4 regions of the Streptomyces sp. NBC_00016 genome follow, and region 4 is predicted to be linked to each of the others. Evidence: riboswitches for the same ligand, from Rfam matches in the RefSeq annotation. Region 4 holds a riboswitch; each other region holds the start of a gene.
The links. A riboswitch is a leader RNA that binds a small molecule or an ion and turns the genes downstream of it on or off. The one in region 4 is predicted to bind S-adenosylmethionine.
Positions count from the first base shown of each region.

Region 1: it holds a riboswitch for S-adenosylmethionine, as region 4 does, so the genes downstream of both, OG933_RS03905 (putative leader peptide) here and OG933_RS31380 (aminotransferase class V-fold PLP-dependent enzyme) in region 4, are expected to answer to the same signal.
Region 2: it holds a riboswitch for S-adenosylmethionine, as region 4 does, so the genes downstream of both, OG933_RS07660 (amino acid ABC transporter permease) here and OG933_RS31380 (aminotransferase class V-fold PLP-dependent enzyme) in region 4, are expected to answer to the same signal.
Region 3: it holds a riboswitch for S-adenosylmethionine, as region 4 does, so the genes downstream of both, thrC (threonine synthase) here and OG933_RS31380 (aminotransferase class V-fold PLP-dependent enzyme) in region 4, are expected to answer to the same signal.

Region 1 is NZ_CP108304.1:845,863-852,988, forward strand. It holds gene OG933_RS03890 (kinase) at 1-144, opposite strand, end outside; gene OG933_RS03895 (protein kinase domain-containing protein) at 220-3,090, opposite strand; gene OG933_RS03900 (SAM-dependent methyltransferase) at 3,350-4,165, shown strand; SAM riboswitch class IV at 4,326-4,435, shown strand; gene OG933_RS03905 (putative leader peptide) at 4,455-4,586, shown strand; gene OG933_RS03910 (ABC transporter substrate-binding protein) at 4,793-6,415, shown strand; gene OG933_RS03915 (ABC transporter permease) at 6,424-7,126, shown strand, end outside.
Region 2 is NZ_CP108304.1:1,705,516-1,712,641, forward strand. It holds gene OG933_RS07635 (LLM class flavin-dependent oxidoreductase) at 1-848, opposite strand, end outside; gene OG933_RS07640 (putative leader peptide) at 970-1,101, opposite strand; partial or broken gene OG933_RS07645 (GNAT family N-acetyltransferase) at 1,113-1,902, opposite strand; gene OG933_RS07650 (transporter substrate-binding domain-containing protein) at 2,033-3,055, opposite strand; gene OG933_RS07655 (amino acid ABC transporter ATP-binding protein) at 3,129-3,932, opposite strand; gene OG933_RS07660 (amino acid ABC transporter permease) at 3,929-4,909, opposite strand; SAM riboswitch class IV at 5,306-5,425, opposite strand; gene OG933_RS07665 (glutathione S-transferase C-terminal domain-containing protein) at 5,492-6,388, opposite strand; gene OG933_RS07670 (DoxX family protein) at 7,048-7,126, opposite strand, start outside.
Region 3 is NZ_CP108304.1:5,444,660-5,451,785, forward strand. It holds gene OG933_RS24225 (trehalose-6-phosphate synthase) at 1-396, opposite strand, end outside; gene OG933_RS24230 (glucosyl-3-phosphoglycerate synthase) at 513-1,457, opposite strand; SAM riboswitch class I at 1,628-1,793, shown strand; gene thrC (threonine synthase) at 1,812-3,110, shown strand; gene OG933_RS24240 (MoaD/ThiS family protein) at 3,229-3,504, shown strand; gene OG933_RS24245 (cold-shock protein) at 3,958-4,164, shown strand; gene groL (chaperonin GroEL) at 4,510-6,132, shown strand; gene OG933_RS24255 (methyltransferase domain-containing protein) at 6,282-6,962, opposite strand.
Region 4 is NZ_CP108304.1:7,115,743-7,122,868, forward strand. It holds gene OG933_RS31370 (cytochrome bc complex cytochrome b subunit) at 1-1,236, shown strand, start outside; gene trpD (anthranilate phosphoribosyltransferase) at 1,408-2,472, shown strand; SAM riboswitch class IV at 2,552-2,668, shown strand; gene OG933_RS31380 (aminotransferase class V-fold PLP-dependent enzyme) at 2,848-4,209, shown strand; gene OG933_RS31385 (Lrp/AsnC family transcriptional regulator) at 4,242-4,523, opposite strand; gene OG933_RS31390 (rhomboid family intramembrane serine protease) at 4,520-5,305, opposite strand; gene OG933_RS31395 (hypothetical protein) at 5,479-5,718, shown strand; gene OG933_RS31400 (NYN domain-containing protein) at 5,787-7,126, shown strand, end outside.

The DNA.
Region 1 (7,126 bases), 6.3 Mb from region 4:
CAGCACGACCCGGCGGAGGTTGTCCTGCCCGACCAGGGCCAGGCCCCGGCCGAACCTCTCGCGAATCGCGGCCGCCACCGCCGACTTGCCCGAGGCGCTGTTGCCGCGCAGGACGACCAACCGGGTCTCTGGGGTGCCCACCATCACGTCGCTCACGCTACCGGCCCGGCGGACATCACCGCGCGCAGCCTCGCTGCCCGTTCCGCGCGGTGGCAGGGGTCAGCCGGACACGTACGCGTTGAGCGGCGACAGCCCGTCCAGGTCCGCCTGGAGGCCCTTCAGGCCGGAGCTGTGGAGGAACGTGCGTACCGGCACGTACACCGGAATGGCCGCCGCCTGCTCCATCACCCGACGGTCGACCGTGGACCACTTCTCGCCCGCCGCCGCCAGGTCGGTCGTCGCGTTGGCCTCGTCGATCGCGGTGTTGACGGCCGCGCTTTCGAGCCGGGAGAAGTTGGAGGTGGTCGGGTAGGTGTAGCGGCCGTCGAAGGAGTCCGGAAGATACGCCGACGCCAGCGGGAGGCCGCTGGCGTTCATCGGCAGACGGACCAGGTCGTACTCGCCCTTCCCCGCGTTCTCGTAGATGTCGGAGACGTCGACGTTCTTCAGCGTCACCCGGAAACCGGCCTTGTCCAGGGCCTTCTTCACCGCTTTCGCCCGTGCTTCGTCGGCTGTCGTCGCATAGGCGACGGTGAGCGGGAAGCCCGTCTCGCCGGCCTCGGTGAGCAGCGCGCGGGCGCCTTCGGGGTCACCGTGCGGCCCGGCGCCGTACAGATCGAAGTCGCGCGAACCGCGGATGCCCGGCGGCATCAGATGGTGCGTGGCGACACCGTCCTCGCCGCTCGCGGCCAGGACGTCCGCCGCCGGATACGCGGTGGCGATGGCCTGGCGGACCTTCAGCTTCGGCACCCGCTCGGTGTCGACGCAGTACGCGTGGACGTAGGGGGCCGGTGACGTCACCCGCACCGTTCCGCTGCCGGTGGCGCCGTCCGTCGTGCCCAGCCCGTCCTTGTCCAGCGAGCCGGAGAACGTCATCACGGCGGAGTCCGGACCGGCCGCGCGGATCCGGGACCTGATCTCGTCGAGGGTGAGCGCGCCGGTGATCTCGTACCGGTCGGGGTACGCGGTGCGCACCGGGTCCGTGTCCGCGCGCCACTTCGGATTGCGCGTGAGCGTGAGGTTCTTGGCACCTGTGAAGGAGCCGATCTGGTACGGGCCCGTCGACGGCAGGAGGACGGAGGTGCCCGAGATCTCGGAGACCCGCTCCGGCACCGGAGCGCCGTTGGGGCCGGCCAGGACGACGTTGAAGTCGGGGTGGGCGCCGTCGAGATGGAAGACGACCGTGCGGTCGTCCGGGGTCTCGATGACGCCCGGCGGCATCGCGTGCTCATCGCCGATGCCGTCCGCGTCCTCGGGCCCGAGCAGGAAACTGCGCAGGGTGCGGTCGCCCATCGGGAACTCGTCGGGGTCGAGGGCACGCTCCACGGCGTACGCGAAGTCCCGGGCGCGTACGGGCGATCCGTCGTTGTAGGTGAGCCCCGCCTTGAGGGTGAACGTCCACGCGCGGCCGTCCAGCGACGACCGGCCCGTGTCCTGGGCGAGGTCCCCGACGAGCCGGACGGACCCGTCGGGCAGGGTTCTGAGGGCGGTCAGGCTGCGGTGGACGAGGCGGGAGATCAGCCGGTCGGCGCCGGACCACATGTTGCCCGGGTCGACGGTGGTGATCTCGCCGGGTTCGAGGACCGTGACCGTGCCCCCTTTGCGGGCGTCGCGCACCGCCGGGGCCGGGCCCTTGGAGTCGGCGGCGGAACCGAGTGTGAGCGTCTGGGTCTTCGCCACCGGCGCCACGGTGGGGGCCTTCGACCCGACCGAGCCGTTCTTCCCGCTGCCCCCGCCGTCGCCGTCGTCGCCGCCGAAGGGCTGGAGGACGGCGAGTGCCGCCACGAGCGCGACGGCGACCACGGAGGCCCCGATCCACGCGACGCGCCCGCGTCGGCGTGGGGGCGCGGCAACGGTCGGCGGCTGCCTCGGGCGCGGCGGTGCGAGGAGGTACGAGGTGACGTCGAGGCCGGGGGGCGTGACATCCGCCGCGACCGGCCCAGGGGCCGGGACAGGGGCCGGGACAGGGGCGGGATCCTGCCGACCCCGGTGCGCGGAGATCCGGGCCGGGCTCCCCGGTGGCGTGGCGGCGGAATCCCGCCCCGGCGGGGCGGTGTGGTCCGGGAGCCGGGGCGCGGACGCGGAGAGCGGCGGCGCGGGCGCGGCCAGATTCTCGAACAGCGCCCGTGCCTCGTCCGCCGTCGGTCGCTCACCGACCGGCTTCGCCAGCATCCGCCCCACCAGCTCGTCCCACTCGGGGGCCAGCCCCGGACACCGTACCGACGGCTTCTGCGGTGTCTCGTACACATGGCAGTGCATCAGCGCGGGCGCCGACGCCGAGTCGAACGGCGGTGCGCCGGTGAGCATCTCGTACACCGTGCAGCCCAGCGCGTACACATCCGTGCGGCCGTCGTCCGCGCCACGGGTGAAGCGCTCCGGCGCCATGTACGGGAGGGTGCCGACGGGCGAGTCCGTGGTGACGGTGAGCCGGCCGCCCGTCGTCGCGTCGAGGAACTTGGCGATACCGAAGTCGAGCACCTTCACCATGCCCTCGTCCGTGACCATCACGTTCGCCGGCTTGATGTCACGGTGCACGATGCCGGCCCGGTGCGCGGTCGCCAGGGCCCGGCAGACCTGCGCCGCGAGCACCGCGACCCGCTCCGGCGGCAGCGGCCCCTCGGCCACCGACTCGCGCAGGGTCCGTCCCGAGAGCAACGGCATGACCAGGTAGGGGACTTCGCCGTCCGCGCCGTGGTCGAAGACCGGCACGATGTAGGAGCTGTCGAGGGCGGCGGCGGCCCGCGCCTCCCGCCCGAACATGGCGAGCAGCCGTTCCCGCTCGGCGCCGGCCGTGCCCGGTGGCAGACTCAGCAGCTTGACGGCCACCGTGCGTTCGAGCCGCGCGTCCCTGGCCCGCCACACCACGCCCATACCGCCCGCACCGATCCGCTCCGTGAGCGTGTACCGGCCGTCCAGGACCGTGTCGCGCATCCTCGCCCCCACTCGCTCAAGGATTCGGCGGTCTCAATGTACCTATGCACAGGGCGAGTTGAGGGCTCCGGGGAGAGGTGCGGGCGGTGTGCCCGACGGTGCGGGCGGACCGGCCGACAGCCGGGCGCGAAGCCGGTCGTTTCCACGAGAGCACTGTTCGAACCGACCGAAAATGTGAACGGGTGTACGTACCAGGGTCGTTGGGACGTAAGTTGTGCCTCGAACTGCCCACGCCTCGGCCGAAAGACGGACGCCCCTCATGACCGACCATGTGACCACGCCCGGTTCAGCGGCACCTCAGAAGATCGACACCTCGGTGCCGCACTCGGCCCGCATCTGGAACTACTGGCTGGGCGGGAAGGACAACTACCCCGTCGACGAGCAGGCCGGTGACGCCTACACCGCCGTCTTCCCCGGCATCGTCACCATCGCGCGCAGCAGCCGCGCGTTCCTGCGCCGCAACATCACGTACCTGGTCTCCGAGGCGGGCATACGGCAGTTCCTGGACGTCGGCACCGGCCTGCCGACCGCCGACAACACCCACGAGGTCGCCCAGCGTCTCGCCCCCGAGACGCGGATCGTCTACGTCGACAACGACCCGCTGGTCCTGGCCCACGCCCGCGCCCTGCTCTACTCCACCGCGGAGGGCGCGACCTCCTATGTCGACGCCAACGTGCTGGACCCGGAGCGCATCCTGGCGAGCGCCGCGCAGACGCTGGACTTCAGCCGCCCCACCGCGCTCATCCTCAGCAACATCCTGGGGCACGTCGCCGACCACGACCAGGCCCGCTCCATCGTCACCAGCCTGATGGCGGCACTGCCGTCCGGCAGCTACCTCTCCATCAACGACGGTTCGCGGGGCATCGACCCGGTCTTCGAAGAGGCCCAGGACGCCTACAACGAAAGCGGCGCCGTCCCGTACAACCTGCGCTCCGTCGACGAGATCACGGCGTACTTCGACGGCCTGGAACTCCTGGAGCCCGGCGTCGTCTCGGTGCCCCTCTGGCGCCCGGAGTCCACCTCCCCCGCCCCGGACGTCATCGGCGAACACGGCGGTCTCGCCCGCAAGCCGTAGCGTCCACGCCGCCGCCCTCCTCACCGGACGGGCTCACCGGACGGGCGGCCCGCGCACTGACGCCGCTCCGTCGCACCCGCCTCCAGGCCGGTGCGACGGAGCTGTTCAACTCTCCTACCGATATTGACGGATAATCCCAGTACTCCGTAAGATCGACCCCGGCATTGAGTGTCAGCATCAAGCCCTGGCTAGCTGACCGGCAACCCTCCTGCGCGGTGGGGTGCTCCAGGTGAAAGCCCGGCAGGGTCACCGACTCTGCAAGCGCGTGGCCCCGGTCCAGGGGCCTGAGATGTGGAGGACCAGCGTGCGGCACAGCGGCAACCTGAGCGCCTCGATCGCGACCGCGGCACTGTTCTCCGGATTCTCGCGCCGCCGCCACATCGACCTGCAGCGCTCCGCCAGCTGTCTGTGTCAGGGCTGATCACGCCCCACCCCGCAGGCTGACCCTCGCCCACGGCGCGGTCACGCCGTCATCGACGTCGCCATCAACCCGGTCGTCGACGTCCCCTCCCCCTGAACAGTTCTGAGCAGTGCCGGCCCGTGCGTGGCCGGCACCCTCCGCGCATCGCCATGGCCGCGTTCCGCACCGGCATGTGCGCGGTGACCTTGGAGTAGGAGAACCATCCCGTGACAGCGCATCCGGATTCCCGTACCCCCCGGTGGGCGGCGCTCGCCGCACTCGCGACCGGCAGCCTGCTGCTCAGCGCCTGCTCGTCCAGCGGCAGCGGCAGCTCGAGCGGCGAGGGCGGCAGCCCGAAGTCGGGTGGCACCCTGACCTTCGCGGTGGGTTCCGACGCCGGCTGCGTGGATCCGCAGCAGGTGGGCAGCAACGACACCATCTACTCACTGCGTCAGGTCGTGGACTCGCTGACCGACCAGGACCCCAAGACCGGCAAGATCGTGCCGTGGCTCGCGAAGAGCTGGGACATCAGCTCGGACACCACGACGTTCACGTTCCACCTGAGATCAGGGGTGACCTTCAGCGACGGGACACCGCTCACCGCGCAGGTGGTCAAGGACAACTTCGACGCGGTGCCGAAGCTCGGCGCCCTCGGCACACTCGCCCAGGGGTACCTGAGCGGCGTGGAGAGCACCACCGCCGTGGACCCGCTCACGGTGCGGGTGAGGTTCAAGCAGCCCAACGCGCAGTTCCTCCAGGCCACGGCCACCCACTCGCTGGGCATCGAGTCGTCGGCGAGCGTGCACAGGAGCCCGCAGGAGAAGTGCAGCAAGGGCGTGGTCGGATCCGGGCCGTTCGTACTGAGCGCCTATGTGCAGAACCAGTCGATCACCCTGGCCAAGCGCGCCAAGTACGCCTGGGGTTCCTCGCTGTGGACCAAGCAGGGCGAGGCGTACCTGGACAAGCTGGTGTTCAAGGTGGTGCCCGAGGCGGGCGTGCGCACCGGCAGCCTCCAGTCCGGCCAGGTGGACGCGATCGGCAGCGTCGGCAGGGCCAACGAGGCGGCGCTCAAGGGCGGCGCGGTGAACCTCCAGGCACGGGCCAACCCGGGCGTGGTGTTCAACCTGGGGCTCAACAACTCCCGGCCGCTCTTCAAGGACGCGAAGGTACGCCAGGCGATCCTGTTCGCCATCGACCGGCAGCAGATCGTCGACGCCGTGTTCCCGACCGGCACCGAGCCGGCGACCAGCATCCTGGCGCACACCACACCGGACTACACCGACCTCGGCTCCGACCTGGCCTTCGACGCCGCCAAGGCGAAGTCCCTGCTGGACGCGGCCGGTTGGAAGGCCGGCAGCGACGGCGTCCGGGTCAAGGACGGCAAGAAGCTGAGCCTGACCGTCAAGTGGTTCGCCAACGCGGCCACCAACCAGCCCGCGCTGGAACTGATCCAGCAGCAGCTCAAGGCCGTCGGTGTCGAGGTGGTGCTCAAGCAGCTCCAGATCGCCCAGTTCTCCCCGACCCTTCAGTCCGGCGACTTCGACGCGGTGTGGGGCAACGTGACCCGCGCCGACCCGGACATCCTGCGCAGCTCGTACTCCACCCGGCTGGCCAACTTCTACCACCTGCCGGCCGGCCCGCTGGACACCGCGCTGACCCAGCAGGCAGCGACGACCGACGCGGCGAAGCGCAAGCAACTCGTCATCCAGGCACAGCAGTTGCTTGTGCAGAACGCCTACGTCGTACCCGTGGTGGAGCTTCAGACCCAGCTGGGGGTGGCGAAGAAGGTGCACCACCTCGACTTCGAGGCCTCCAGCCGGATCCAGCTGCACGACACCTGGATCGGATAGCGGCCGGCATGCGTCTCTATGTGGTCAAGCGACTCGCGCAGGCCCTCGGGGTGCTCTGGGCGGCCTACACGGTGTCCTTCCTCGTGCTGGACTACCTGCCCGGTGATCCGGTCTCGGCGATGGCCGGCGCGGGAGCGGACACGGGTCAGGTCGATCCGGCCCAACTCGCCGCGCTGCGGCACGAGTACGGCTTCGACAAGCCGATTCTCGCGCAGTACGCCGACTATCTCGGCAGGGCGGTACGCGGCGACTTCGGCGACTCCGTGTCCACCGGCCGGCCGGTGACCGCGACGCTGGCCGACGCGCTGCCGCAGACCCTCCAGCTGACCGGGGCGGCACTGCTCCTCGCCGTGTTCCTCGGCGGCGGGCTCGCGGTGCTGGCGACCTACACCACCCGGCGCTGGTTGCGGCAGCTGCTGCTGTCGCTGCCGCCGCTGGGGGTGTCGGTGCCGACGTTCTGGGTCGGGCTGGTCCTCGTCGAGCTGTTCTCCTTCCGCACGAGGCTCTTCCCGGCGTTCGGCAACGACGGGCTGCGGGGCCTGGTGCTGCCCGCGGTGACGCTGGCGGTCCCGACCGGCGCCCTGGTGGCGCAGGTGCTGGCCAAGAGCCTGTTCACGGCGCTCGACCAGGCCTATGTGGAGACCGCCCGGGCCAAGGGCGCCGGCCGGCTGCGCATCCATCTGCGGCACGCGCTGCGCAACGCCTCGCTGC
Region 2 (7,126 bases), 5.4 Mb from region 4:
GCTGCCCGCCCTGCCCGTTCCTGTTCGGCGCGGATCTCGGCGACGATCGCGCGGGCCTGACCGGTGTCGTGCGGGGTGACATACCCGACGTCGGTGGCGCGGGCCACCAGACGGTAGGGGACCGTGTCGTGCGCGAGGGCGGTGACCAGCGGCTGGCCCTGCGGCGGGCGCGGGGTGATGGAGGGCCCCTTGACGCTGAAGTGGCGGCCCTCGAAGTCGATGTAGTGGAGTTTGTCGCGGTCGACGAACCGGCCCGTCGCCACGTCCCGGATCTCCGCGTCGTCCTCCCAGCTGTCCCAGAGGCGGCGCACGACCTCGACGTAGTCGGCGGCCTCGTCGAACAGGTCGGTCACCAGATCCTGGGTGGCCGGGGCGTCGTAGGCCTCGATCCGGGGGATCGTGCGCCGGCCGAAGTGGGCGGCCTCGTTGGGGCGGGCGGTGATCTGCACGCGCAGGCCGGCGCGGCCGGTGCTCACGTAGTCGAGGGTGGCGATCGCCTTGGACAGGTGGAAGGGCTCCGTGTGCGTGGCCACCACGGTCGGCACCAGGCCTATGTGGTGGGTGAGCGGGGCGACGCGGGAGGCGACGAGGACGGCGTCGAGCCGGCCGCGCACCTGGTCGGTGCGGTCGTCCGGGTCGAAGAAGTGCGAGGACTGCGGGCCGAGGCCGTCCTCGATCGTCACGAAGTCGAGCAGTCCGCGCTCGGCCTCGGCGACCAGGTCGGCCCAGTATCCGGCGGTGAACAGCTCACGGGGTCGGGCGACGGGCTCGCGCCAGGAGGCGGGGTGCCAGCCGGTGCCGTCCAGAGCGACGGCGAGATGCAGCGGGGAGGAGGGGGTCGAGGACACGAGGGTGCCTTCCTGGAGGTCCGTACGAGAGCGCCGGCCTGCGCGCGGAGACGGCGCGGGCACACGGCGAGGTGCGAGCGCGTCGAGCCGGGGGTCCCCCCGGCCGAAGGCTGGGGAAGGGTCAGGAGCAACAGAGCGCGCCGGCCACGCGCTGAAGGTCGATGTGGGGCCGGGAGTGGAGGTGTACGGCGTGGCGTATGTGGGTCACGTCCGCACCTCCCTCTTTCCTGGCGCCGCGCGGCGCCTCACACATCTCGTCATCAGTCAGAACGCCGTGACATCGCCGGATGTTCCCGGTGTGCGCACCGAGACGATGGTCGAGCGGCGGCGCAGGACGAAGCCGAGGGACTCGTAAAGGCGGATCGCGGGAGCGTTGCCGGCGGCGGCGTGCAGGAACGGGGTGTCGCCGCGCTCGCGGATGCCGTCGGCGACCGCGCGGATCAGCCGGGTGGCAAGGCCGTTGCCGCGGTGGTCGGGGTCGGTGCACACGGCGCTGATCTCGGTCCAGCCGGGCAGCCGGAGCCTCCCCCAGCCTCCGGCCGGGGGGACCCCCATCTCGCTTCGCTCGCCGGCCATGGCGATCAGGCGTCCCTCGTGCCGGATGCCGAGGTAGGTGCCGAGGGCGACGGTCCGCCGAAGGAAGGGGCCGGGGCGGGTCCTGGCGACGAGGTCGAGGATCTCCGGCACGTCGTCGGGGCCGAGGTGTACGGCCTCGGGCGCCGGTTCGGTGCGGAACGCCCCGGTGGCGACGAGCTGGACGCCCTCTCCCCCGTCGATGACCTCCCAGCCGTGCGGGAACGCGGTGAACGGGCTTGATGCGTACGGAAGTTCCGGGTCCGACGAGGGTGCGCAGGTCATCCCAGGCAGCGGGGTCCCCGGGGTCGGCGAGGGCGGCGAAGTCGTAGACGTCGGCCGGGTAGCGCGCGGCGCGGCCGACCCGGTCGGCGAGGTGGGCGTGCGGTCCGTCGAGTGCGGCCCACACGGCGTTGTCGAGGGGGTGCGGGTGGGTGACGGTAAAGGCTCCGCCTCCGCGGAGGTCGATCGGGGTGGTCACGGAGGCGGAGTCCCTTCCTGTCGTTGCCGTCGCTGCCGTCGTTGCTGTCGTTGCTGTCGTTGCTGTCGTTGCTGTCGTTGCTGTCGCGCCTCACTCAACCTGCATGTGTGAGCGCGTTGGTGACGAGCGGTCAGGAATTGTCCAGCGGCAGTCCGGGCGGGTTGATCTCGGACTTGGCGACGGCCTCGTTGGAGAGGTTGTAGGCCGCCAGCCACTTGGCGTACTGACCGTGCTCGATCAGGTAGTTGATGGCGTCCGCGACCGGCTTGGCGAGACCGCTGTCCTTCTTGGCGGTGGCCGCGATCAGGCCCTGGAGCGACTCACCGGCTCCGGAGAAGGTGCCCGCGTTGCGGGTGGCGTTGGCCTTGCCCGCGGTCTGCGAGACGTTGTAGGCGATGCCGGGGTTGGGGCCGAAGAACGCGTCGATCTTGCCGCTGGCGAGCGCCAGGTAGATGCCGTTGCGGTCCGGGTAGTACTTGACGGTGAGCTTCTTGCCCTCGGACTCCAGCTTCTTCTTCCACTCCAGGAGGATCTTCTCCTGGTTGGTGCCGGAGCCGACGGTCACGGTCAGACCGGCGAGGTTCTCGTAGTTGCCGTCGAAGTTCCACGTGCTGGACTTCTTGACCTCCCAACCGAGGTTGTCCTGGCGGTAGGAGGCGAACTCGTACTTCTTCTTGCGCTCCTCGGTGTCGGTGATGTTCGAGAAGCCGACGTCGACCTTGCCGCTGTCGATGCCGACGAAGAGGTTCTCCCAGGTGAAGTTCTTCGTCTCCGACTTCAGGCCGAGGACCGCGGCCACCAGCCGGCCGAGGTCGGGCTCGGCACCGGTGAGGGTCTTCTGGTCGTCGCCGACGTAGGCGAGCGGGGCGAAGCCGGAGGGCAGGGCGCCGATGCCGATGTTCAGCTTGCCGCTCTTCTTGATCGCGTCGGGCAGTTCGGCGCTGATGGACTTGACCTCGGAGACCTTCAGTGCGGTCTCCTCGGCGGCGCCGTTGGACACCCGGCCGACGGTCACGCTGCCGGCCGCGCTGCCGGTCGTGGTGGCGGCCTCGCTGTCACCACCGCAGGCGGCGAGCCCGGTGGCGAGGGTGGCGACCGCGGTCGCCGCGGTGATGCCGCGAATCAGGCTGCGTCGGGTGAAGTGGGCAGACATGGCCGTCCTTGGTAACTGGTGTGACTGGGCGAGAGGGTGGTGGTGTGGGGGGAGGTCGTGGGGTGCTGCGGTGTCAGAGCACCTTGCTGAGGAAGTCCCGGGTCCGCTCGTGCTGCGGTTTGTCGAGGACCTCGCCGGGCGGGCCCTGCTCGACGATCTTCCCGCCGTCGATGAAGACGACCCGGTCGGCGACCTCGCGGGCGAAGCCGACCTCGTGGGTGACGATGACGAGCGTGGTGCCGCTGGTCGCCAGGTCCTTGATGACGGCGAGGACCTCGCCCACGAGCTCGGGGTCGAGGGCGGAGGTGGGCTCGTCGAAGAGGATGACGCCGGGGCGCAGCGCGAGGGCGCGGGCGATGGCGACGCGCTGCTGCTGGCCGCCGGACAGCTGTCGGGGATAGGCGCCGGCCTTGTCGGCGAGGCCCACCCGGTCCAGGAGTTCACGGGCCAGTTCCAGGGCGGCGGACTTGGCGAGTCGCCCGGTGGCGGTGGGCGCGGCGGCGACGTTGTCCAGCACGGTCAGGTGCGGGAAGAGGTTGAAGTTCTGGAAGACGAAGCCGATCCGGCCGCGCTGGGTCAGGATGGCCCGTTCGCTCAGCTCGCGCAGCCGGTCGCCGTTGCGGCGGACACCGATCAGCTCGCCGTTGACGCTGACATAGCCGATCTCGGGCTTCTCCAGGTGGTTGATGACCCGCAGCAGGGTGGACTTGCCGGAGCCGGACGGGCCGAGGATCACGGTGACCTCGCCGGGCCGCACGGTCAGGCTCACCCCGTCCAGGACCCGGTGGGCGCCGTACCACTTGTGCACGTCGTGCACCTCGACGGCGGCGGGCACGATCCCCGCGGTGTCGGCGCTCTGCACGGTCTCGGTGGTCATACGGCGGCCTCCCGGCGGATGCGGGCCCGCAGGTCGGTGAGACCGGTCCGCAGTTTCTGAAGCGGCGTCGGCGGCAGGGAACGCGTGGCGCCCCGGGCGTAGTACCGCTCGACGTAGAACTGGACGACGGAGACGAGGCTGGTCAGGATCAGGTACCAGACGGTGACGACCAGCAGCAGCGGCACGATGTCGCCGGGGTAGGTGGCCCCCATGGTCTGCGCGGTGCCGAACAGGTCGAGCAGGGACACGTAGAAGACCAGCGAGGTGGACTTGACGAGGCCGATCAGCTGGTTGACGTAGTTCGGCGTGATCGACCGCAGCGCCTGCGGGAAGACGATCTTCCAGAACTGGTAGCGCTTGGGCAGGCCGAGGGCGGCGGCCGCCTCGTGCTGGCCCTGGTCGACGGAGAGGATGCCGCCGCGAACCACTTCGGCGGCGTAGGCCGCCTCGTTGAGGCTGAGGCCGACGACGGCGATCACCATGTCGGTGGCCAGCCGGGACTCGTCGAAGCGGAAGAACGCCGGGCCGAAGGGAACCCCCACGCTCAGGGTCTGGTACAGGGCGCTGAAGTTGTAGAGGAAGAGCAGCACCACGATCAGCGGGATGGAGCGCAGCGCCCACACGTAGGTCCAGCTGACCGCGCGCAGCACCGGGCTCCTGGAGAGCCGGGCGAGGGCGAGCAGGATGCCGCCGAGGAGGCCCAGCACCGCGCTGTAGGCGGCCACTTCCAGGGTGATCAGCAGTCCGTCGAGGATGACCGGCCGCAGGAACCAGTAGCCGAAGCGGTCCCACTGGTAGAAGGGGTTGGAGATCAGTCCGTGCGTGAACTGCGCCACCAGGACCAGGGCCACGGCGGTGGCGATCCAGCGGCCGGGCTTGCGCAGCGGCTGGACGCGCTGGGCGGTGAGCTTCTCCGACGGGACGTCGATGGCGGGTGCGGGCTCGGCGAGGGTCACGGCGCCTGGGGGTTCACTCATGAGGGGCTCCGGCGGGAGTCGGACACCCCGGGTCACGGCGCACGTGCGTGGCCGGACGCGCTTCGGCGGGGCGGCGGGGACCGCTCCGCGGGCGCGAACAGGGCATGGCGCACGGATGCGTACAGGAGACCGGGGTGGGGCGGACAACGGCACACCGCTCGGGCGGTGTTCGTCAGGAACGCGGAGGCGGGGCTGCGGTGCGAGGGGTTCGTTCAGCCCCGACAGCGGGCACGGCCCGGTGCGGTACACAGTGCGCTGTTCACGCGCAGGAGGTCGACGGCGCGGTTGGCGACGAGGATGTCGAGGTACGGCCGTACGCAGCCCCGGGGGCGACGGGGCGCCGTCCGATGAGCTGCGTACATGTCCGTCACCATCACTGTTCCGGCCCCTGAGGGGCCCTCGCGCTTACCGATACGTCATTACCGAAACGTCGGTCCGGTCGTCACCTGGGGCACCCCACCGCGGAGCGAGGGTTGCCGGTCAGCTAGCCAGGGCTTGTCGCTGACGCTCATGACCGTTCTGGGCCGTAAGTAAGACAGTTGCCCGAACGAATGTCAACGGCGGTCCGGTGGGTGGACCGGGTCAGGGCCGGTTGACCTGCGGTCGGACCGCCGAACCGTCTGCCGCGTGGGTCTCCCAGTCCAGGATCTGGACGGCGGCGCCGGCGGCCTCCAGGCCCTGGCAACGGGCGTGGTGGCGGCGGGCGATGGCGTCCAGGTCGAGGTGGGCGCCGAAGGCCGGACGGGCGGCCAGCCGGCGGGCGTAGGCCCACAGCGCGGGGTGGTCGGCGATGCGGTGCACGGCGGCCGCGTCCAGGTGGTAGCGGTGCACGGTGTCGAGTTGGACCAGGGCGACCCACAACTCGACGTCGGCCGCGGTGATCTGATCGCTGATCAGGTACTCGTGGGCGCCGAGCCCTCGCTCCAGCACCCCGAGCGTGGTGACCAGCGTGTCGAGGGCGGCGGTGCGCTCCGCCTCCTCGGCGTCGGCCGCTCCGGCGCGCTGGGCGGCCTCCTCGATGCCCTGGGCGCACATCCGCTCGACGGCCTCGATCTGCGACTCCGCGCCGCACGGGTACAGGGTGGGCCGGCCGCCGCCGAAGCGCCGGGCCAGGTCCCGGGCGATGTCGGGGCCGTGGCTGCTGACGATGCGCCCGGACCAGTCGTCGCTGAGCACGGGTGCGAGGGCGGGTCCGGTGTACCGGTGCGCGCTGGCGTCGTACAGCGGACGCAGCGCGGAGTGGCCTCCGTCGGGGCAGTCCGGGACGGCGGGCAGGAAGGTGACCGGGCAGGCCTTGTCCAGGCCGAGGAGGCTGTGGGTGACGGCGATGCGCAGACAGTCGGGGTCGGCCGCCGCCAGGTGGAGGCGGTAGCGGCGCGGCACCGCGTAGTGGCCGCTGCGCGCGTCCCGGCCGATCCGGCCCCGGAAGGCGGCGGCGGGGCGGGTGGACAGGTGGGCGGCCAGTGGTGTGACGGACATGACTCTCCCCGGGGGCGGGACGCACACAGGACGTGCGCGCGGCGGATGCGACGTCGAAGAGGGAGGTGCGGACCTCGTCCGCACGTGCCGGGTGCGGCCGCGTCCTCGGGACACCGCCGGTGCGGTTCGGCGCGGGGACGGGCCCGGCTCAGTCCTGGAACCTGATGGCGCTGCAGACGCGCTTCAGGTCGATGTGACGGCGGGAGGTGAGAAGGGGTGACGACCACGCCGTGCGGCCCGCTCGGCCGGTGGTCGGCTCCAGTCGCCCCATTGTTTCCCTACCCGTTCACTAGGATTCCCGAATCGAGTGTCGATCCGCCTCGAGCCTCCGTCAAGGGGGCGTCCACCAGGTGAGTACCGGCGCCACCCGGGGGAGGGTCGCCGAGGCGGTCCAGAGCGGTTCGAGGGTGGCCGCGGCGCTCACCCCTACCGTGTGCCGATGAGCGCGCCCGGGGCCTCCATCGGGGTGGCCCGGCCGGGGCCCGCGGAGCGGGCACCATGGGACGCCGCCGCACTCGACGGTGCCCGTGGCACTCTCGGGGCCCGGACGGGCCGCCCGGCTCACAGGGTGGTCGCGAAGCCCGCCTCGACGATCCGGCGGGCCATCGGCGCTCCCTGGCCGCCCAGTCCGATGAACCCGACGTGCATGGGGCGCCTCCTCAGCCCTCCTGCCGGGGCCGCCAGAACACGGCCAGCAGCCCGGCCGTCGCGACGACACCCACCCCGAGCACCACACCG
Region 3 (7,126 bases), 1.7 Mb from region 4:
GTTGTAGGCCTCGTACGACGCCCACTGGCGGCGGAACTCCGCGTCGAAGGCGGGCTCCAGCGGCGTCTGGTAGAGCAGGTGGTGGACGAACCACAGCACGGAGTTGGCGATGCCGTTGTAGGCGTCCTCGTGCACGTCGGCCGGAACGGCCAGCATGCGCACGCCCTCCTCGCCGACCCCGCGCCGGACCGCCTCCCGGTCGCCGTCGGAGAGCGCCGAGCACACCCAGAGGGCGCCCGCCTCGGGCCCGATGGCCGACAGGCCGGAGACCAGCCCGCCGCCGCCGCGTTTCGCGTGCAGCGAGCCGTCCTCGCGCACCTCGTAGGAGACCGGACCGCGGTTGGACGCGACCAGCACCTCGGCGGCCCGGGCGGCAGTGTCGTGCGTGGAAGCCATACGCCCAACCTAGCCCGGTCGGGAAACGCTCAAACGTACGGTCGCGCTGCGTGGACGGGCCGTATCCGGCCGTGTCGCCGTGGTCGGCGCCATGCCGTATACGGCCCGTCCGGCACTCACGCGACCTTGCGGGTCGCGTACTCCGCGATCTCCGCCATCGGCGGCCGTTCCTCGGTGTCCACGGAGTACGTGCGCGGCTCGAAGCCGTCCGCGCTCCGTTCGAACTGGGTGAGGGACGGGCGGATCAGGTGCCCGCGGGCCAGCCGGAGCTGGGCGGTGCGGTAGATGGCCGCCGCCATCCGGCCCAGCGCCTGCCCGTCCTGGTGACGGTGCTTGCGCACGCCGATGTCGACCTGGGCGAGGGCGTCCAGGCCCACCAGGTGCAGGGCGTCCACCAGCATGCCCAGCTCCACGCCGTAGCCGACGGGGAAGGGCAGCTGCTCCAGCAGGCTGCGGCGGGCCGCGTACTCGCCGCCGAGCGGCTGCACGAACCCGGCCAGCTGCGGCCAGTGCATGTTGAGCAGCGGGCGGGCCATCAGCTCGGTGACCCTGCCGCCCTGGCCGGCCGCGCCGCCCAGCGGACGGTCGTACATGCCCTTGACCAGATCCACCCCGGGGTCGGTCAGCAACGGGCCGACGATCCCCGAGACGAAGTCCGAGGAGAACTCCCTCAGATCGGCGTCGATGAAACAGACGATGTCCCCGGTGGTGACCAGCAGGGAGCGCCACAGGACCTCGCCCTTGCCGGGCACGGCCGGTATCCGCGGCAGGATGTCGTCCCGGTGGACGACCCGCGCGCCGGCCGCCGCGGCCACCTCGGACGTACGGTCGGTCGATCCCGAGTCGACGACCACGATCTCGTCGACGAGCGGGACCTGGTGCATGAGGTCGTGACGGATGATCGCGACGATGTCACCGACCGTCTCCTCCTCGTTCAGCGCGGGCAGGACGACGGACACCGACTGGTTCGTGGCGCGCTTCGCGGCCAGGATCCGGTGGAGCGGACGATCGGTCGCGGACCAGGAGCGGGTGGCCAGCCAGCGCTCAGTTTCTCGAAGCACAGTCTGCGGCTCCTCACTGTCGTGATCACACCGGGTGCACGGGAGGTGACCGTGTGATCCATCTCGCGGTTCGGACGACTATCTCAACTGTCCTGGCCTTCGGTTACAGTCTTGAACAACGCGGATGACCATCGCATGTCCGAGGTCTCCCCCCGTTCACAACTTCATACCGCTCATCCAGAGGGGCAGAGGGATACGGCCCGATGAAGCCCCGGCAACCCTCCAGCCGGTCTCGTAACGATCACTGATCCATGTGGTGATCGCTTCGCGAGGCTCCCGGCTCGGGAAGGTGCCAAATCCGTCTCACGGCGAGATGCGTCGTGAGGAAGATGAGGAGAAAGGGCCTCGCCTCACATGGCTGCGCAGACTGTTGCAAGCACCACCGACTCTACGACGTCCTCTGCTGTCGACCTCGGTCCGGCCGCGGCGTTGACCTGCCGCGAGTGCGGCCACCGCGTGCCCCTCGGCCCGGTCTTCGCCTGCGAGGAGTGTTTCGGCCCGCTCGAGATCGCCTATGACTTCTCCTCCTACGACACGGAGGAGCTCCGCAAGCGCATCGAGTCGGGGCCCGCGAACATCTGGCGCTACGCGCCGCTGCTGCCCGTCCCCGCGGACGTGGCCGACAAGCCCAACATCAACCCCGGCTGGACCAAGCTCGTCCAGGCCGACAACCTCGCCCGTGAACTGGGCGTCGACGCCGGCAAGCTCTTCGTCAAGGACGACTCCGGCAACCCGACCCACTCCTTCAAGGACCGGGTCGTCGCCCAGGCCATCGAGGCCGCCCGCGCGTTCGGCTTCACCACTCTCTCGTGCTCCTCCACGGGCAACCTGGCCGGTGCCGTCGGCGCCGCCGCCGCCCGGGCGGGCTTCCGGTCCTGCGTGTTCATCCCGCACGACCTGGAGCAGGGCAAGGTCGTCATGGCCGCCATCTACGGCGGCGAGCTCGTCGGCATCGAGGGCAACTACGACGACGTCAACCGCTTCTGCTCCGAGCTCATCGGCGACTCGGCGGGCGAGGGCTGGGGCTTCGTCAACGTCAATCTGCGGCCGTACTACGCCGAGGGTTCCAAGACGCTGGCGTACGAGATCTGCGAGCAGCTCGGCTGGCGGCTGCCGGACCAGCTGGTCGTGCCGATCGCCTCCGGCTCCCAGCTCACGAAGATCGACAAGGGCCTCCAGGAGCTGATCAAGCTCGGGCTGGTCGAGGACAAGCCGTACAAGATCTTCGGCGCGCAGGCCGAGGGCTGCTCCCCGGTGTCCGTGGCCTACAAGGCCGGGCACGACGTGGTCCGCCCCCAGAAGCCGAACACCATCGCCAAGTCGCTGGCCATCGGCAACCCGGCGGACGGTCCGTACGTCCTCGACATCGCGCGGCGCACCGGCGGCGCGGTGGAGGACGTGACCGACGAGCAGGTCGTCGACGCGATCAAGCTGCTGGCGCGCACCGAGGGCATCTTCGCGGAGACCGCCGGTGGTGTGACGGTGGGTGTGACGCGCAAGCTGATCGAGAACGGTCTTCTCGACCCGACGCTCACCACCGTCGTGCTGAACACGGGTGACGGTCTGAAGACGCTGGACGCGGTGGCCGGCAGCGGCCTGACCGCGACCATCCGCCCGACCCTGGAGTCGTTCCGGGACGCGGGTCTCGGCTGAGAGATTTGTTGTTCGTCTGCGGGCCGTGGGGCTGGTCGCGCCCACGCGGCGGCAGCCGCACGATCCAGACAGCCCCGCGCCCTTCGGGGCGCTCCGCCTGACCGGAGGTCGAAAGAGCATGAGCGTCAACGTCCGCATCCCCACCATCCTGCGCACCTACACCGGCGGCCAGGCCGAGGTGAAGGCCGAGGGGGCGACCCTCGGTGAGGTCATCGCCGACCTGGAGAAGAACCACACCGGCATCGCCGCCCGGGTCCTGGACGACCAGGGCAAGCTGCGCCGGTTCGTCAACGTGTACGTGAACGACGACGACGTCCGCTTCGAGCAGGGTCTGCAGACGGCGACCCCGGACGGCGCCGGCGTCTCGATCATCCCGGCCGTCGCAGGTGGCTGACCGTAGTTCAGTACCCATCGGTAGTAACCGTCGGTAACAGCGATTACCGAGCGTTCATCGAATTGCCCTCTCCGCGATAGAAGCGGAGGGGGCAATTCAGTGTGGTTGAGCGCGGTACAGTTGGGGAACCCGGTCCGGATCACCGGATCCGGAGCCTTTGATTTCTGCCCCGCGCCCGATAAGAAGCAGCCAATGTGTGCGCCTCTTTCGTGGCATTTGTGGCTTATGCAGGGCCCGACTTGCCCTTAATTCAGGCGAATTCTCGCCACATTCCGGATCCCGTGCGTCCGGAATTCTCGTCCGACTGACCTGTTGCAGACGGCAGTTGGACAGATACATTCAGCCGCGGTCGACGCGTTCCGGCGCACGCCCCCAAGCCAACCGGGGGGTGAGGTCTGACCCGGATCCGCGAAGTGTGGATCCGTGCAAGGGCCAGTAATAGGGGAGTTAGGCATGGCTCAGGGCACCGTCAAATGGTTCAACGCGGAGAAGGGGTACGGCTTCATCGCGGTCGACGGTGGTGCGGATGTTTTCGTCCACTACAGCGCGATTCAGATGGACGGCTACCGCACCCTGGAAGAGGGTCAGCGGGTCGATTTCGAGATCTCGCAGGGTCAGAAGGGGCCGCAGGCGGACATGGTCCGGCTTGCGACCGGCTGAAGCACGCGCCGACTGAAAGCGTCGTTCTTCTGTACAACTGACGAAGGGCTCGCACCCCCACGGGGGGCGAGCCCTTCGGTCTGTCCGGGGGCGCCCGCGAGGCGTCGGCGAGACGTCCGCGAGGGGTGTCCGCATGGGCACGGTTCCGGCGGAGGCGCTTGCACTCTCATGGGTCGAGTGCTAATCATTGGCGTTAGCACTCTGAAGGTGAGAGTGACAACGAGGACCGGGTCGGTGAGGCCCGCAGGCCAGGTGGGGCAAGGAACCACGAGGCCGGCGAGCCGTCCGTCGCGGGCGCCAGCGCGGTCCGGAGCAATCCACCCCAGTCCGGGAGGACCACTTCACATGGCCAAGATCATCGCGTTCGACGAGGAGGCACGGCGCGGCCTCGAGCGCGGCATGAACCAGCTCGCGGACGCCGTGAAGGTGACGCTCGGCCCCAAGGGCCGCAACGTCGTCCTCGAGAAGAAGTGGGGCGCACCCACGATCACCAACGATGGTGTTTCCATCGCCAAGGAGATCGAGCTCGAGGACCCGTACGAGAAGATCGGCGCCGAGCTGGTCAAGGAAGTCGCCAAGAAGACGGACGACGTCGCCGGTGACGGTACGACCACCGCGACCGTCCTCGCCCAGGCCCTGGTCAAGGAAGGCCTGCGCAACGTAGCCGCCGGCGCCAACCCGATGGCCCTCAAGCGCGGTATCGAGAAGGCCGTCGAGGCCGTCTCCGGTGCCCTGCTCGAGCAGGCCAAGGATGTCGAGACCAAGGAGCAGATCGCTTCCACGGCCTCCATCTCCGCCGCCGACACCCAGATCGGCGAGCTCATCGCCGAGGCGATGGACAAGGTCGGCAAGGAAGGCGTCATCACCGTCGAGGAGTCCCAGACCTTCGGTCTGGAGCTGGAGCTCACCGAGGGTATGCGCTTCGACAAGGGCTACATCTCGGCGTACTTCGCCACCGACATGGAGCGTATGGAGGCCGTCCTCGACGACCCGTACATCCTGATCGCGAACTCCAAGATCGCGAACGTCAAGGACCTGCTCCCGCTCCTCGAGAAGGTCATGCAGGGCGGCAAGCCGCTGCTGATCATCGCCGAGGACGTCGAGGGCGAGGCCCTGTCGACGCTGGTCGTCAACAAGATCCGCGGCACCTTCAAGTCCGTTGCGGTCAAGGCCCCGGGCTTCGGCGACCGCCGCAAGGCGATGCTGAACGACATCGCCATCCTCACCGGTGGCGAGGTCATCTCCGAGGAGGTCGGTCTCAAGCTCGAGAACACGACCATCGACCTGCTCGGCAAGGCCCGCAAGGTCGTCATCACCAAGGACGAGACCACCATCGTCGACGGTGCCGGCTCCTCGGACCAGGTCGCCGGTCGGGTCAACCAGATCCGCGCCGAGATCGAGAACAGCGACTCGGACTACGACCGCGAGAAGCTGCAGGAGCGCCTGGCGAAGCTCGCCGGCGGTGTCGCGGTCATCAAGGCCGGTGCCGCCACCGAGGTGGAGCTCAAGGAGCGCAAGCACCGCATCGAGGACGCCGTCCGCAACGCGAAGGCCGCCGTCGAGGAGGGCATCGTCGCCGGTGGTGGCGTGGCCCTCATCCAGGCGTCCTCCGTCTTCGAGAAGCTGGACCTCGAGGGTGACGAGGCGACCGGCGCCAACGCCGTGCGCATCGCGCTCGAGGCCCCGCTGAAGCAGATCGCCGTCAACGGTGGTCTCGAGGGTGGCGTCGTCGTCGAGAAGGTCCGCAACCTGCCCATCGGTCACGGCCTGAACGCCGCGACCGGTGACTACGTCGACATGATCGCCGAAGGCATCATCGACCCGGCGAAGGTCACGCGCTCTGCCCTGCAGAACGCCGCCTCCATCGCCGCGCTGTTCCTCACCACCGAGGCCGTCATCGCCGACAAGCCGGAGAAGGCCGCCGCGCCCGCCGGCGGCGGCATGCCGGGCGGTGACATGGACTTCTGATCGACCTCTGGTCGATCACCCGTCCTTCGGACCGAGGGCGGCACTTCCCGGAAACGGGGGGTGCCGCCCTCGGGCGTTCTCGGGGTGCTGAGGAGGACGTGGAGCTGGAGGCCGAACCGTGATGCCTGTTCCCGGGAGGGGCCGTCGGTTCAGGAAGCGGTGTAGTGGGAGGCGATGGCGGGCTGGCCCGTGTAGTTGGGGCCGGCGGTCGGGTCGGCGCCCAGGTAGCGGAACGGGAGGCGGACGGCCCTGGCGCCCCGGAGGGTGAGGCGGTGGTGGCGGGGGCTGTAGTCGTAGCCTGCCGCGCGCAGGGCCGAGACCGCCCCTCTCGCGGCGGTCGAACCGTCGGCGTAGCGCACCGACTCCGGGTCGAAGTGGGCTACCAGCAGGCCGTCCTCGGTCAGCCAGGACGCGGCGCGGCCGAGCAGGCCGAGCTGGTCGCCGACGTAGTGCAGGCCGTGGACGCAGGTGATCAGGTCGTAGGTCCGGGCCGGGGTCCAGGAGCAGACGGAGGCGACTATCTCCTCCAGGGCGGGCGGGGCGGGCCGCGGAACGAGCGGGCCCACCAGGTCGACGGCGGTGAGGACCGCCTCGGCCGGCAGGACGGACGCCGCCTCACGCAGGGCGCGGCCCTCGCCGCTGCACAGGTCCAGCCAGGAGGGCGCGGGGCGGTGCGCCAGGTGGGCCAGGAGGTCGACGCCCAGTTCACGGGCGTAGCTGTTCACGCCGGTGAGGCCGCGCTCGCGGTTCATGGTGTTGTTGGCGACCACGGAGGACCGTTCCAGCTCGGGGGAGGAGAGCAGGGAGCTGAGCGGCGGGGGCTTCGGCATGGCGTCATTCTCGCGGCCGGGACGGGTGGCGGAGAGGTGCGGCCCGGGTGCGTGGCCGGGATCACAGGGGCTGTCTCCCGGGGCCAGGAATGGCGCGAGGGGCCGGGGGGTTTCAGTGGGAGAGGCACTAAATGCATGTGCACATACCCACCGGTCCATCGCCC
Region 4 (7,126 bases):
CGGGTGTTCTTCACGGGCGCGTTCCGCAAGCCGCGTGAGATCAACTGGCTGTTCGGCTTCCTGCTGTTCGTCCTCGGCATGTTCACCGGTTTCACCGGTTACTCGCTCCCGGACGACCTGCTCTCCGGCACCGGTGTCCGCTTCACCCAGGGCGCGATCCTGTCGATGCCGATCGTCGGCACGTACATCTCGATGTTCCTGTTCGGCGGGGAGTTCCCGGGCCACGACTTCGTGGCGCGGTTCTACTCGATCCACATCCTGCTGCTGCCGGGCATCATGCTCGGGCTCGTGGTCGGCCACCTGATCCTGGTCTTCTACCACAAGCACACGCAGTTCGCGGGCCCCGGAAAGAGCAACAAGAACGTCGTCGGCATGCCGCTGCTGCCGGTGTACATGGCCAAGGCCGGAGGCTTCTTCTTCCTGGTCTTCGGTGTCATCGGGGTCATCGCGGGCATCGCGCAGATCAACCCGATCTGGGCCATGGGCCCCTACCGTCCGGACCAGGTGTCCACCGGCGCCCAGCCCGACTGGTACATGGGCTTCGCCGAGGGTCTGATCCGCTTCATGCCGGGCTGGGAGATCAACATCTGGGGCCACACCCTGGTCCTGGGCGTGTTCATCCCGCTGGTCCTGTTCGGTGTTCTGCTCGCGATCCTCGCGCTCTACCCCTTCATCGAGTCGTGGGTCACGGGCGACAAGCGCGAGCACCACATCCTGGACCGGCCGCGCAACGCCCCGACGCGCACCGCGCTGGGCGTCGCCTGGGTCACGATGTACATGATCATGCTGGTCGGCGGTGGCAACGACCTGTGGGCCACCCACCTCCACCTGTCGATCAACTCGATCACCTGGTTCGTCCGGATCTTCTTCATCGCCGGACCGGTCATCGCGTACATCGTCACCAAGCGGATCTGCCTCGGCCTCCAGCGCCGGGACCGGGACAAGGTGCTGCACGGTCGCGAGACCGGCACCATCAAGCGCCTGCCGCACGGTGAGTTCATCGAGATCCACGAGCCGCTCAGCCAGGAGCAGCTGCACACCCTCACGGCGCACGAGCAGTACGAGCCGGCCGCGATCGGCGCCGCCGTCGACGAGAACGGCGTCGAGCGCAAGGTGCAGGGCAAGGAGAAGCTCCGCGCCAAGATCAGCGGGGCGTACTTCGGTGAGGACCAGCAGATTCCGAAGCCCACCGCCGAGGAGTACAAGGAGATCACGAGCGGCCACGGCCACCACTGATCGCTGAGGCGTCGCCACGCCACAGGAAAGGGCCCCGTCCGGTCTTCGGACGGGGCCCTTTGCCGTGCCCACGGGCTGGATAGGGTGGGGTGCACCTTGTCACGAGGTGCGCGACGGCACACGACGTACCCGATGTACCCGACGAACACGACGACACACGCAGGAGCGGCTATGAGCGCTGTGACCCCCGCTGGAGGCGACACCGCGGCGGGCCGTTCCTGGCCCGAGGTACTGAACGGTCTGCTGTACGGTCGCGACCAGGACGCCGACGCCACGTTCTGGGCGCTGGACCGGATCATGCGCGGCGAGGCGACCGACGCGCAGATCGCCGGGTTCGTGGTGGCGCTGCGGGCCAAGGGCGAGACCGTCGCGGAGATCAACGGGCTCGTCCGGGCGATGTACGAGCACGCCAACCTGATCGAGGTGCCCGGCCGGACCGTCGACATCGTCGGCACCGGCGGCGACGGCGCGAAGACGGTCAACATCTCCACGATGTCGGCGATCGTCGTGGCCGGCACGGGCGCCACGGTCGTCAAGCACGGCAACCGGGCGGCGTCCTCCGCGTCCGGCGCCTCCGACGTCCTGGAGAAGCTCGGCGTCAATCTGGAGCTGACCCCGCGGCGGGTGGCCGAGGTGGCCCAGGAAGCCGGGATCACCTTCTGCTTCGCGATCAAGTTCCACCCGGCGCTGCGTCATGTGGGCGCCGCGCGCGGCCAGTTGGGCATCCGCACGGTGTTCAACGTGCTCGGCCCGCTGACCAACCCCGCCAAGGTGCGGGCCCAGGCGGTCGGGGTCGCGGACCCGCGGATGGCGCCGGTCGTCGCGGGCGTCTTCGCCGAGCGCGGCAACTCGTCCCTGGTCTTCCGGGGCGACGACGGCCTCGACGAGCTGACCACGACGGCCACCTCCCATGTGTGGGTCGTCCGCGACGGCAAGGTCACCGAGGAGACCTTCGACCCGCGTGACGTCGGGCTCGAGCTGGTCCCGGTCGAGGCTCTGCGGGGCGGGGACCCGTCGTACAACGCGGAGGTCGCCCGCCGCCTCCTGGAGGGCGAGACGGGCCCGGTGCGGGACGCCGTGCTGCTGAACTCGGCGGCGGCGCTGGTGGCCCTGGAGCCGGGCTCCGGGACCCTTGCCGGGCAACTGCGCGACGGCATGGACAAGGCGGCCGAGTCGATCGACTCGGGTGCGGCCAAGCGGGCGCTGGAGCGCTGGGTCGCCGCCACCCGGGCGTGACGCCCCACCGCTGACGGCCGTCCCGCGATCCGGACACGGGTTGCGGGACGGCGATCACTTCACGTACGTTCCTGTATCAGGTCATGAGTGACAGTCATGAGGCCCCGGCCGACTGTCCGGCAACCCTCCGTCCGTGGCGGGGTGCCCCGGGTGAAGACCAGGTCGTAGGCAGCGAGGTCTACGGCAAGCGCGGACCCCTCGCACTCTTCTGAGTGAGTACCGCCAGGGGTCCTGGTCGTCGAGGGAGCCTTCCGTGAGCAAGCGAATGCGATAGGGCGTAGAGCCCCGCCTCCGCACACCCCTTTCACCTTCCTCCGTGCTCGAGCCATGTCCGCTCGCACGGCGGTTCCCCCTTGCCTCTCACGGGAGTTCGCCATGTCTGTCTCCACCGCTGCCGCCACCCGTACCGTTTGTGCACCGCTGCCCGTTCTCGGCCGGGATGTCACGGTCCCGCTCGTCACGGGCGGCGAGGTCACCTACGCGGCGCTCGACTACGCGGCCAGCGCCCCCGCCCTCCAGCGCGTCTGGGACGACGTGGCGGCCTACGCCCCGTACTACGGCAGCGTCCACCGGGGCGCCGGCTACCTCTCGCAGCTGTCCACGGACCTCTTCGAGAACGCCCGCAGGACGGTGACCGAGTTCCTGGACTGCCGCCCCGACGACCAGCTGGTCTTCACCCGCTCGACGACGGACTCCCTCAACCTGCTGGCGCGGGCCCTCCCGGCCGGCTGCCAGGTCTTCGTCTTCGAGACCGAGCACCACGCCTCGCTGCTGCCCTGGCAGGACGCCCGGGTCACCTACCTGAACGCCCCGCGCACCCCGCGCCAGGCCGTCGAGACGCTGGAGCGGGCCCTCGCCGACCGTGACCCGCACGGCCCGGCCCTGGTCTGTGTCACCGGCGCCTCGAACGTCACCGGCGAGCTGTGGCCGGTGCGCGAGCTGGCGGCCGCCGCGCACGCCCACGGCGCCCGGATCGTCCTGGACGCGGCCCAGCTGGCCCCGCACCACCCGGTCTCCGTGCGGGAGCTCGACGTCGACTGGGTCGCCTTCTCCGGTCACAAGCTGTACGCGCCCTTCGGCGCCGGCGTGCTGGCCGGCCGCGCCGACTGGCTGGTGGCGGCCGACCCGTACCTCGCCGGCGGCGGCGCCAGCCGCAAGGTCACGCGGCGCGAGGACGGGGGAGTGGACGTGGAGTGGCACGAGAGCGCCGCCCGCCACGAGGCCGGCTCCCCGAACGTGATCGGCGCCTACTCCATCGCCTCGGCGTGCAAGGCCCTCACCGAGGCGGGCTTCGACAGCCTGGTCGCCCGGGAGGAGTGCCTGATCGCGAAGGTGCGGGCCGGTCTGGCCGAGGTCCCGCAGGTGAAGGTGCTGTCCCTGTTCGGCGACGACGCCCCGCGGGTCGGCGTGATCTCCTTCGTCGTCGAGGGCTGGAACAGCTCCCACTTCGCCGCCGCCCTCTCCGCCGAGTACGGCATCGGGGTCCGCGACGGCCTCTTCTGCGCCCACCCCCTGGTCCGCACCCTGCTGGGCAGCGACCCCCAGACCCAGGGCGAGTGCGGCGCCCCCGAGGCGGCTCCCGGCGAGAAGTCCCTCAACGCGATCCGGGTGAGCTTCGGCGCGGGAACCCCGGACGAGCACGTGGAGCGCTTCGTGAACGCGGTGCGCGAGCTGGTGAGCGAGGGCGCGCAGTGGCAGTACCGGACGGAAGACGGCCGCTGCGTGCCCGCGGTCTGAGCGACGGTCCGCCGGAGGCGGTGTTCAGCCGGTCAGGAGTCCAGCCCGATCGCGAACGCCGCCTCCAGGTCGTGCTGCGAGTAGGTGCGGAAGGCGACGTGCGTGTCCGTGCCCTCCACCCCGGGGATCTTGCTGATGCTGCCCGGGATGACCTCCGCCAGGTCCTCGTGCTCCTTCACCCGCACCATGGCGATCAGGTCGTACGTCCCGGTGACGGAGAAGACCTCGCTGACGGAGTCCAGCGAAGCGATCCGCTCCGCGATCTCGGGAATCCGGTCCACGCTGGTCTTGATGAGGACGATCGCGGTGATCACGGCTGGTTCTCTCCCTCGGGGGCCGGAGCTGGGGCGGGCTTCACTCTAGTCGCCCGCCCGTCACCCGCCGCCGCCCCTTCGAGGCCGTCCTTCGGGCCCGGCTTCCTCCCGAAACGGGCCCACGCGTAGAGGAGCCCCAGGCCGAAGCCCACCAGGTGCGCCAGATAGGCCACCCCCGGCCCCTGGGCGGCCCGCCCCGCCGCCACCCACTGCAGGGCCGCCCAGAAGGGCAGCACGACCCACGCGGGGAAGCGCAGCGGCAGGAAGAACAGGAGCGGCAGGAGACTGGTCACCCGCGCCCGGGGGAACAGGTACAGAAACGCGCCGAGGACCGCGGAGATCGCTCCGGAGGCGCCGACCAGGGACTGCGACGACTCGGCGTTGGCGGCGGCGTAGCCCAGCAGGGCCAGGTAGCCGCAGCCGAGGTAGAAGAGCGTGAACTCGACGCGGCCCATCCGGTCCTCGGTCATCGTCCCGAAGACGTAGAGGAAGAGCATGTTGCCCAGCAGGTGCACCCAGCTGCCGTGGACGAAGAGAGCCGTGGCCGGGGTCAGGGCGGCCCGTGGCGCGCCCTCGAAGAGCTCGCCGGGCACCACGCCCCAGCGCCGGAAGTAGGCGCGCTGTGCCGCCAGCAGCTCGTCGCCGGAGCCGTACGCCGGATTGAAGCCCGAGGCGGGCCCGATCAGGAAGATCAGGCAGCACAGGGCGATCAGTGCGTAGGTCACCGGCGCCGGGCGGTTGCGGACCACCCTGCCGACCGTCCCGTTCCAGTCGCCGATCATGAGAACAAAGCATGACGTAATCGGACGCACTCGTCCGGACCGCCTCGCCGCCGCGGACGGATGGGCGGCGAGTACCCGCCAGGCCGTAGGGTTACGAGCCATACGCGCGGGGGAGCCTCCGGCCCGACCCCGGCAACCGGAAGCACGACACTAGAAGGAAGCGGATAGCCACGATGACGGTTCCCCTGCCGACCGCCGCGACGCGGTGGCGCTGCACGCTCTGCGGCAACCTCACGCGGTTCGACGTGACGCGCTCGTCGAAGGTCGTCGAGTACGTGCACCTCGACCTCGCCGGTGAGCCGAAGGTCGAGGAGCGCGAGGTGGTCAGTGAGACCATCGAGTCGGTGCGGTGCCGCTGGTGCAACGCCGTGGACCAGGTGGAACTCGTGGATCGGCCGGGCGCCGGTTCCTGACGATGGGGGTCCCCCGCTCGAGCGAAGCCGAGAGTGGGCGAGGCCCGCACAGTATTGGGGTGTGACGGATGGTGGAGAGCGCAGGCGGGGGGCCGGGCGACGGCGCCGCCGAGATGCTCGACCGTCCGCTGCCGGACGGCGTGCGGCGCAGGGTCGTACAGATCGTCTCCGACGGCTTCGGCGGGCTGACCGTCGGCGAACTGCCCGTCCAGTTGCGGCAGTACGCCCGGTTCGCACCGAACCGGCGGGCGAAGTTCGCGGGCAACGCGATGGCCGCCGCGCTGGAGACCGATCCGCTCTTCCGGCAGCGCATCGCCGAGAAGTTCAGAGAGGCCCAGCCGGAGCTCGCCGGCGCTCTCGACTCCGGCTCGCCGACCCCGGCCGCGGACCCGCACGAAGTGGCGGCCGCGGCCTATGTGCTGCGGCCCACCGGCTGGGTGAAGCTGGTCACCGCGGCCGGTGAGGAGGCCCAGCGGGCGGACGCCGAGCGGGCCGGCGAGGAGAGCCGGGCCGAACTGGAGCGGCTGCGCGAGGAGCTCGACCGGGCCCGTGAGCAGTCCCGGGCGGGCACCGAGGGGCTGCGCGCCGAACTGGACGCCGCGAAGAAGGAAACGGAATCGCTCCATCGCAAGCTGCGTTCGGCCCTCAGTGACGTGAAGCGGGGCGAGGCCGCGCTGCGCAAGGTGCGCGGCGAGCTGGAGACCGTGCGCGCCGAGGGGCAGACCCAGGTGTCGGCCGCGGAGAGCGAGACCCGGCGGCTGAAGGCGCGGCTCGGCGAGGTGGAGGCGGCGCTGGAGGCCACCCGGCGGGCGGCGCGCGAGGGGCGCAGCGTCGAGGACATGCGGGTGCGGCTGCTGCTGGACACGGTGCTCGACGCGGCCCAAGGGCTGCGGCGGGAACTGGCGTTGCCGCCGGTGTCGGTGCGTCCGGCGGCAACCGTCGACGCGGTCGAACCGGGACGAATGACCCCGAAGGACATCGCCACGCGTGCTCTGTCGGAGAACGATCCGGCCATTCTCGACCAGTTGCTCGCGCTGCCCCAGGCCCATCTCGTCGTCGACGGCTACAACGTCACCAAGACCGGCTATCCGCAGATGCCGTTGGAGAAGCAGCGGCTCCGGCTGCTCGGGCAGCTCTCGCAGCTCGCCGCGCAGACCGGCGCCGAGGTCACCTGTGTCTTCGACGGGGCCGAACTGGCCGCTCCGGTGCTGCTCGCGCCGCCGCGAGGGGTGCGGGTGCTGTTCTCCAAGCCGGGTGTCACGGCGGACGAGCTGATCCGTCAGCTGGTGCGGGCCGAGCCGCCGGGCCGGCCGGTCATCGTCGCCTCGACCGACCGTGAGGTGGCCGACGGGATCGCCAAGGCGGGTGCCCGACCGGTGGCTTCCGCGGTACTTCTGAAGCGGCTGTC